DNA from 3 places in the Bacillus thuringiensis genome. Region 1 is predicted to be linked to each of the others. Evidence: riboswitches for the same ligand, from Rfam matches in the RefSeq annotation. Region 1 holds a riboswitch; each other region holds the start of a gene.

Region 1 (3,175 bases):
GCGAGAAAACAATAATTAGCAATAACGTCACTGTTCCTAACACTGCGATTGGATTCGATATAAACTTACGAAACACTTCTTTCTTTCTGCTAATCGTTTGCTGATTTTTATTTATCGTTAATTCTTTTTTCTCTTCTTTCGTTAATAACTGTTCATTAATTTCATAAGCTCCCATTTAAATATCCCCCCTCCTTATGTAATAGAACGAATACGCGGATCAACAATGCGGTGAATAATATCTGTAATGAAAATACAAGCAATTAATAATGCACTATAGAAAATCGTTGTTCCCATAATCACCGGATAGTCTCGGTTAAAAATACTATCTACGAAATATTTTCCTAGGCCAGGAATTGAAAAGATTTTTTCAATAACGAAAGTCCCTGTTAAAAGTCCAGCCATTAACGGTCCCACAAATGTAAGTACTGGAACAATCGCATTTCGAAGAGCATGTCTTATAATAATCTTCTTAATTGGTATACCTTTTGCTCTTGCTAGCTTAATATAATCACTCTGCAGTACTTCGATCATATTAGAACGAACAAACCTTGTAATAACTGCAATTGGCCCTAACGCTAATGCAAAGGATGGCAATACCGTATGTTCGAATGTTCCCCAAGAGGCTACTGGTAAAAACTCAAATTGGATAGCAAATACTTGTATAAATAGTGGTGCTAAAATAAAACTTGGAATAGAAATACCTAGAATTGCGAGCAAACTCACACTATAGTCAATTACTCTCCCATGATATAGAGCAGCAAATGTCCCTGCCGCAATTCCTACCAACAATGAAATAACAAGTGCTTGTAGACCAATAATTGCTGATGGACCAAAGCCAGTTGTTATAATTTCTGATACACCTTGCCCGGTTGATTGAACAGATTCACCAAAATCAAAATGAACTACACCGTCTAAATAAGCAACATATTGATTCCATAACGGTTCATCAAGGTGATACTTCGCTCTCATGTTTTGGATCACTTCTTCAGGAAAGATTTTTGCATCTGATGAAAATGGATCTCCCGGAATAATATGCATAATTAGAAATGTCACTGTCGTAATAACCCATAGTGTGAACACCATAACCGATAATTTTTTAATTACATACACTTCAATAACCCCCTAAACACATGAATTTACTTTGTTTTATGAATGTACTTTTTCCATTACTCCCTTTTCTCTTTTTAGAATACAAAAAGCCTTGATCTTAAAAAATAAGATCAAGGCTTAACAAACAAAGGCCCATCACTTATCTTTCAAGACTTGCTTGCTGGAATTAGCACGGTGTTCCTATTACAGAACCCGCTGCTGAGGTGTCATAGGGCCAGTCCCTCTACCTCTCTGGATAAGTAAATTGCTATATTATTATTTGGTTCAAATTGTATATTTCGAATTATAATTCTGAAAAATTGAAAAGTCAATCAAATTGGATAAATTTAGAAAAATCAGTTTTTAATTCTTTTATCGAAATTACAGTTTTCGGCTTATCATAACAAGAAATGATGTTAAAGGAGTTATAAGATGGATCCCTTACTTCTTGCTACTATAGGATTATCCTTAACTATCGTTATACTTGTCATCATCGGCTTCTATAAACTCTTTATTAAAAAGAAACGTATCACTTCTTTCTTATACCCCTTTCGATAATATTACCGGGCAAACTATTTCCGAATTTCACGAAGAACAGAATATATTAGTATCCGAGGATGCAGACGGAGATGGTAAGAAGAAAAAATAACCTTGCACAGGCAAGGTTATTTTTTCGTTTCTGCTTGAAAACGTTTATAGTATGTCGATGCTGTTGCAAAATTAATTTCTATATCACGAATCAACGATGAATCTTCTTCTTTAGCTAACTTCTGTAATTTTTTCATCGCTTGTTCCGATTCATTCAAGAAACCAACATATACTTCATGTTCTTGCTCTTTCGACTTCGGCACACGAATTTCTTTACGTATATGATCAATATCTTCTAACATGCTCGTTGTTACCTTTTGCACATCTTCTTTATATGTAGCATTCGTTATTTCCTTACCGCCCTTTTCTTTTGCCACTTCAAATAACTGCAGTGCTTTATTAATTTCTTTATTCATTTTTATATCGTATTTTTCATGTACTGCAAGGTATTCTTTCATCTCTTCTGTTTGTTCAGCAGATTGCTCTACCTTTTCTTTCGTTTCTTTCGTATCTTTATTTCCATTACACCCTGCTAGAAGGAGCATACTTCCCATTACAGCAATACCCAAAACCTTCTTCATCTCTTCTTCTCCTTTTATCTACAGCTATTACTCATTATAGTTTCTTTTATCTCCACTTGTTATTATACCGAGAACGCCCTACTTTTTACACTTAAGACGACATCGTAATATATATACCAACATGTTTGTCACAGTATCGTCACTTTATACAAATAACTTTTGCAATGCTTTACTACATCACCTTACAAAACTGTAAGCACACATAAAGAACAAACCATGCTAGACTTACATATGCATAACGCAAACATATGTAAGTTTTTAAGGAGAATCATCTATGTACAACACAATGCCTTTTATGGGAGAAGATATTCGTGTCCTTATTCGCGAAAAATCACTTCATATCGAAAATACAGAGAGCCTTCGCCGCGTATTAAAGAAGAAGCATGCTCCATTTAAGTTAGCTCAATATTTAAAACAACAACATACAAATCAATTTCATACCGTGCTAAATATATCGGATAAATCATTAACAATCGAAATCATCGGTCATGTCTACATTGGAAACTTCGCAGATATCTTAAAAGAAATCCCACGTATACCGAAGATTGCTCCTATTATCGTTAAAAAAGCGTATAAAATTACGGACCATACCGATATTATCGACTGCGGGGAAAAAGAAGTCGATAGTAATCGCTGGGTGTGGGATAAACTTGCTGTTTTATATGATACGATCATGAATAATATGTATGAGGTATTTCAAAAAAATGAAAAAAAGAACTGATTCAAACATTCCCTTTGAATCAGTTCTTTTTTGTTAAGCCTCTAAATTTTGTCTTTGTTGCAGTTCAAACTGCTTCTCACTTCTTCTGGCCATAAATAGATAACATAATACTGCTCCTACTTCACAAAGCGCAATAACAACACCCATCGGTAACGCTGTATTACTCCCACCAATACCTACTAGAGGTGCAACAAGC
Region 2 (3,175 bases), 2.4 Mb from region 1:
GGTTTTATGATTGGTGCCACAGCAGCGATCGTATCTAATATTTTTTTAGGACAAGGTCCGTGGACACCGTGGCAAATGTTTTCGTGGGGCATGATTGGTTTTATAGCAGGTTTACTTCGTAATACATTTTTAATGAAAAAACTATGGGGGAGACTTCTTTACGGAGTAATCGTTGGATTTTTATTTGGCTGGATTATGAATTTCTGGGGTCTTCTCGGTTTTATACGAGAAGCAACGTGGGAGACTGTCATTTCGTATTATATCGCAAGTTTTTATTTTGATTTGAGTCATGCGATTTCGAATGTTATTTTCTTACTACTATTTAGTACGTCTTGGATTACGATTCTTACAAGATTTAAAAAGAAATACGGTATATTAGATGAGCATAACGTGACATAGAAAAGCATACTCATATAAGGTAGGGTCGCGACTTACATATTCGTTTGCCTCTTTCATGCTTCTTACATATTGTAAGGAGCATTTTTTTGTCAAAAAATAGATTCAATATGCACCCGCTATTATATAAAATTATTTGTATAATAGTACGTGAGAACTCTTTTCAAGAGGGAGGTGTATAGTTAATGAAGTTAGTTATTCCGAAGCAACATGGTGCATGGGCCATGCTTGTTATACCTTTTCTATTAAGTGTCATACTTGGGAAACCTACTATTTATCATATTCCATTGTTTATAGCATGGTTTTTTATCTATTTAGCTACATATCCATTTCTTACGTACATAAAGCAAAGACGAAAAAAAGAGCTTTTACACGCCGCAATTGTTTATTTTAGTATTGCGTTCCTATTTGGGATGATTTCTTTATTATATGAGTGGCGAATTCTTTTATTCGTAATAGTAATGATTCCATTATTTATAGTAAATATGTATTATGCTCGTCAAAAAAATGAAAGAGCACTATTAAATGATATTTGTGCAATTATTGTATTTTGTATCGGTGGGTTAATTAGTTATTATTTTTCAATGAAGCAAATCGATCATATAGCATTATTCATTGCGCTTATTTCATTCTTATACTTTTTAGGTAGTACGTTTTATGTGAAAACGATGATTCGTGAAAAAAATAATCCGAAGTATCGTCTTATATCTTGGGGATATCATATCGTATTAACTATAATTGTATTTATGATTAATCCGTGGTGTTCTCTTATTTTTATACCAAGTGTCATTCGAGCAATTGTGTTGTATGGCAAAAAAATCTCTATTATAAAAGTAGGGATTTTAGAAATTGCTAATTCTGTATATTTTTTAATCATAACGGCAATAATTATGAAGTATGCCATTTGAAAAAACTTCCCATCGATAGATGGGAAGTTTTTAATCTTTTTCTAAAATGTGAACGGTGTACTCGCAACGTTGAATAGCTTGTTCAACAGCATAAAGTGATTGTTCAATACGAGCACGATTAAAATCTTTTTCAACTGTTTCAAGTGCTTCTTCTAAACAGTGTTTTGCTTCTTGTAATGATTGAAAAGAATCTTGTACATATCCGCGAGCATTTTGATGCATTTTATAATCCTCCTTGGCTGTTCATATACGAGTAGTATGAACAGTAAGAAAGAAAATATAATTTGTTATATTTATTATATTTGTTTGACAATTAAAGTGAAATTACGTATAGTAAGATTTAAGTGAATATTTTCTTATCCAGAGAGGTGGAGGGACTGGCCCGATGAAACCCAGCAACCGCGATGCAGGTGCTAATTCCAGCAGAACATATTTGTTCTGGGAGATAAGACGAAGATATATACGTAACTTCTTCTTATCGGAGAGGTTTTTTTGTTGTAAAAAAACCGATTACGAAAATTTATATTAAGAAGAAAGGGGTTGCGAATTACTGTGACACTCGAAAAATACGTAAAACTGCGTAGTACAGTTTATGAATATATGATAGAGCAAGATAAGCCGATATCATTGTTAGATATTCAAGAACATATCGTTTCGCATCATGAAGGAAAATTCACGAAAAAAATGTTACATCAATTTTATTTATCAAGGCTATTAGACGAACTGAAACTGGATGGGAAAATTACATTAGCTGATGAATATCTCTATACTGAAAAAGGGGTATTTTATAAGGCGAGAAAAGGGAGCTAAGCTCTCTTTTTTTAAAAATAACGGAGTATGTAGAGTAAAAGACTGCTAAAGCAGCCTGATACAGGGAATGGTGTTGAGTGTGTAGTGTCAAAAATTGAATGTGCCTGAAAGAGGCAATTCGTATCGGCTGCAAATGAAAAGAGACACCTTCGCCGAATAGGTGTCAGTCGTTTTGTAAAATAGACTTGCTATTTAACAGTTCTTAGAATAACATGCAGGGTTTTGGAAGTCAAAAGGGAATTAAAGGAAGGGGTACAATTATGTACGCTTACTTATTAAAAGATATAACGAAATGGATCCCAAAGTACGTTGTAGATAAGGGATATGAATATTATGAAGATGGACATATAGAAGATGTTGAAATACAAGATAACAAAGTGTTTGCATTCGTTACTGGAAATGCAGGGAATTATGAAGTAGTTATCGATCTCGAAGATTTTTCAAAAAGTAGTTGCGAATGTCCGTATGAAAATTATTGTAAACATATGGCGGCAGTTGTTTATGATATTCAAGGTGCTGGTGAGAGTGCAGTTAAAGAGAAACTAAAAGATTTAGAAAAAGAAGAGTTACTTACTGTATTAAATCGACTGTTGCAAAGTTCGAAAAACGTACAAATTGTAGAGAAGTTATTAAAGAAGGGGTAACTTTAAAGATAGAGGGAGTTGTTTTGTAGTGAACGTACTGATTATATACGCTCATCCTAATCCTTCAAGTTTTAACGGGGCAATTTTAGAGCATGTGCAAAAAGGGCTACAGGAAACAAATCATTCGGTTACGTTGCTTGATTTATACAAGGAACAATTTGATCCGGTACTTGTATTCAATGAAGAGAAGAAAAGACGTGATTTAGTAAATGAAGAAGAGACAGCGCGGTATAGAAAATTAGTGGAAGAAGCAGATACACTTCTCTTTATATATCCGATATGGTGGTGGGGGATGCCAGCTATTTTAAAAGGTTTTATTGACCGTATTTTCGTAGCTGGATTTGCTTATAAATATGAAGGTGCTCTTCCGAAAGGGTTATTGAAAGGTAAGAAAGCTTGGGTTATTAATACGTTAGA
Region 3 (3,175 bases), 680 kb from region 1:
ATAGAACGGAATATATTTACGAATGCTCCAATCACCGTATTAATTGATTTGTTTTCCCATAAATTATCTTTTGCTGTCATGAAAAGTAACAATCCTAAAATTAGTCCTAAAACAAATGTCGCAAGAGCTGCGATTGCCGTCATATATAACGTTTCACCAGTTGCTTCTAACATTTGATTCCAATCAACATTTGCGAGTAACTTATCCATGTGCAATCACCTCCAGCTCTACTTGATTTTGATGAATTCCTTCTATTGCTTGCTGGATCGCTGTTTCCTCACCATTTAAATGAACAACTAAACTACCGTAAGAACCGTTATTCGTTTGTGCGATATTTCCTTGCAAAATGCTAACTTCTATATCACTACGTTGCATTAATCGTTGAAGCACCGGTCTTTCTACAGCCTCACCGATAAACTGCAAACGAATCACTTTTCCATCTGGATATTTTTCAATTAAACTTTCAATCGTTTCATTTGTATCTTCAGAATCTGTTAACTGCTGTACAAATCGTTTCGTAATATCTTGCTTCGGATTACGGAATACATCAAGTACTGGACCCGTTTCTACAATCTTTCCTCTCTCCATTACCGCCACTCGATTACAAATCTTTCGAATTACGTGCATCTCATGTGTAATGAGTACAATTGTTAAACCAAGGCGCTTATTAATGTCTAATAGTAAATCCAAAATTTGATCTGTCGTTTCTGGATCAAGAGCCGACGTTGCTTCATCACATAAAAGTACTTGTGGGTTGTTAGCTAATGCTCTTGCAATCCCAACGCGTTGTTTTTGTCCCCCGCTCAGCTGAGATGGGTACGCGTCTCCTCTTCCTTCTAATCCAACAAGATGAATTAATTCATCAACACGTTTTCTTCTCTTCGTTTTATCAACACCTGCAATTTCAAGTGGAAACTCTATATTTTCACGTACAGTTCGTGACCAAAGTAAGTTAAAGTGCTGAAAAATCATTCCGATTTCTTGCCTTGCCTTACGAAGTTCACTTCCTGTAATTGCTGATATAACACGATTCGCAATTGTAATTTGGCCAGAAGTCGGTTTCTCTAACTGATTAAACAATCTGATTAAAGAACTTTTCCCAGCGCCGCTATATCCGATAACACCAAATATTTCGCCTTTTTCTATTTTTAAATTGGCGTTATCTACAGCAGTGACATCACCGCTTTTCGCCTTATATATTTTCCTTACATTCTCTAATAGAATCATGATGTTCACCCCTTTTTTGTTTAGATAGACTCCGCATTTTTTTATTTTTGATGCGTGTAGTCCACCGCTATCACTACTTTTATTATTTGAATGTCCTCCACATTCAAACAATAAAAAAACCTTTCCGCTTTAGAGAAGCAGAAAGGTTTATATGCGTATATAACAACATTATCCCTCTCTCTCATCTCTCAAAGCATTCGCTTTGCAGGAATTGGCACCATTTCAACATAAGTTGACGGTTGCCGGGCTTCACAGGGCACAGTCCCTCCACCTCTCTTGATAAGAGAAATCAGATTCAATTTTCGTCTGATTTGAAATTTATGAAATTGTCTATATTTTATGACTTGAATTGTATCAATATACACTTACCATGTCAACAGAAATTTTCGTAAAAAATGAAACTTCAGAATTTTAAGCACCTACTGACATCGGTTTACATATATGAAACATTGATTCAACTAATAACATCGTTCGGTACGTTCCCGAATATTGTACACGCCCATCGTTCATTAACATTTGCAATCGTACATTTCCATTCACCAATTGCTCTATATCTTTTTCATCTAAGCAAATGATTTGTTCCGTTCCTCTTTCCTCATGTAGCAGCTCTATATAATCTCTTGAAATTTGTAACGAACAACTTTCATCTCTAAAACGGAAATTAACAGTTTTTTCCTCTCGTCTTAAAAGCGGTTCTAAATGATATTGACCATTAGCGTAATTTACAAATGATTGAAGCAAAGAATATAATCTCACCCTAAATCACATCCTTCATATCACTTTCTATTACATACCATTCCCTCTCACTAAAGAGCAATCCTGTTATTTTCGCTCGACAAATACTGTATCCATCCTGCATCTCGACATATTTCCCAAGAAATATGTCGAGGCGGCAAAAATTTTGCCGCCTACTTTAATTCCGTATATAAATATTCAACCGAATGAAATGCATATATCTTCTTCATCAGTGTCCCATTTTCAAAAACAAGTAAACAAGGTACACTTTCAATCCCATACTCTTTCGCTAAATATGGAGCATAATTTAAATCTAACATCCCAATTTTGAAGCCTTCAATTGTCATCTCAACGACTGTTAACATCTTTTTTGCTAATTGGCATGTTCCACACATTGGAGTATATACATATAACACTGTTTTTTCTTCGTTCTCTATTAGGGCTGTAGCTTCGGCTCCTGTCCAATCAATCACTTCTATCATTCCTTACCGTAAATATTCTGTATAAACGTCAATGTCGGCTCCCCATAATACATTTGCTAAGTGTGTAGATGGCGCAGTTGCCACTTCTCGGTACGAGCGATCAATATAGATATGCTCGGCTTGCGGAAATTCTTTTCGAAATTGTTTCCTTAACTTTTCTCCAGCATCATCAGCATCCACTAGCACATACACTTCCTTATCAAAAAACTGATCAACGAGCTCATCCATTTTCGACAAACCAATTGTACCATTTGTACAAACAATTTCCACTGGTTCACGAATAATAGATTCAATCTTTCTTCTATCTGATGTACCTTCTACAATAATGACTTTTTCTACATAAATCATATGTCATCACCCGATCACCATATACTATATAACCTTGAACTTAGTATATAGTATATTCGTTATTTTCATGTTGTTTCCTGTTTATTTTTGCAAAAGAAAAGCGGAAGCGACTGTTTAGCCCTGTTGGCTAAGGTTCTTCCGTACAGAAGACGCTTTTTTTCTTCCCGTGCGGAAGGTTCTTAGACATGAAGGGCTAGGAGGTGGAGCTAGACAATGAAAAGCGGAAGCGGCTCGTTTAGAACAAGAATGTACCCGAACTCCTTCACTCAAGGCTCTTTTCGCCTCAAGTGAAGGAGTGAAATGCCCAACTTTTTATTCCTTTTGGCTAAAGTTCTTTCGCACAGAAAACGCTTTTTTGTCTTCTTGTGCAGAAGATTCTTAGA

The links. Region 1 has a riboswitch for S-adenosylmethionine ahead of AC241_RS01055 (ABC transporter permease). Riboswitches for the same ligand answer to the same signal wherever they lie in the genome.
Positions count from the first base shown of each region.
Region 2: it holds a riboswitch for S-adenosylmethionine, as region 1 does, so the genes downstream of both, AC241_RS16080 (hypothetical protein) here and AC241_RS01055 (ABC transporter permease) in region 1, are expected to answer to the same signal.
Region 3: it holds a riboswitch for S-adenosylmethionine, as region 1 does, so the genes downstream of both, AC241_RS24840 (methionine ABC transporter ATP-binding protein) here and AC241_RS01055 (ABC transporter permease) in region 1, are expected to answer to the same signal.

Region 1 covers NZ_CP012099.1:179,829-183,003, reverse strand. The annotation lists gene AC241_RS01060 (ABC transporter permease) at 1-175, opposite strand, end outside; gene AC241_RS01055 (ABC transporter permease) at 193-1,110, opposite strand; SAM riboswitch class I at 1,247-1,352, opposite strand; partial or broken gene AC241_RS01050 (DUF3951 domain-containing protein) at 1,522-1,738, shown strand; gene AC241_RS01045 (hypothetical protein) at 1,755-2,258, opposite strand; gene AC241_RS01040 (hypothetical protein) at 2,533-2,979, shown strand; gene AC241_RS01035 (multidrug effflux MFS transporter) at 3,013-3,175, opposite strand, start outside.
Region 2 covers NZ_CP012099.1:3,119,488-3,122,662, reverse strand. The annotation lists gene AC241_RS16095 (ECF transporter S component) at 1-399, shown strand, start outside; gene AC241_RS16090 (YwiC-like family protein) at 582-1,304, shown strand; gene AC241_RS16085 (hypothetical protein) at 1,335-1,526, opposite strand; SAM riboswitch class I at 1,658-1,756, shown strand; gene AC241_RS16080 (hypothetical protein) at 1,857-2,114, shown strand; gene AC241_RS16075 (SWIM zinc finger family protein) at 2,375-2,758, shown strand; gene AC241_RS16070 (NAD(P)H-dependent oxidoreductase) at 2,787-3,175, shown strand, end outside.
Region 3 covers NZ_CP012099.1:4,789,058-4,792,232, forward strand. The annotation lists gene AC241_RS24835 (methionine ABC transporter permease) at 1-209, opposite strand, end outside; gene AC241_RS24840 (methionine ABC transporter ATP-binding protein) at 202-1,227, opposite strand; SAM riboswitch class I at 1,406-1,513, opposite strand; gene AC241_RS24845 (hypothetical protein) at 1,639-1,983, opposite strand; gene AC241_RS24850 (thioredoxin family protein) at 2,136-2,444, opposite strand; gene AC241_RS24855 (toprim domain-containing protein) at 2,448-2,792, opposite strand.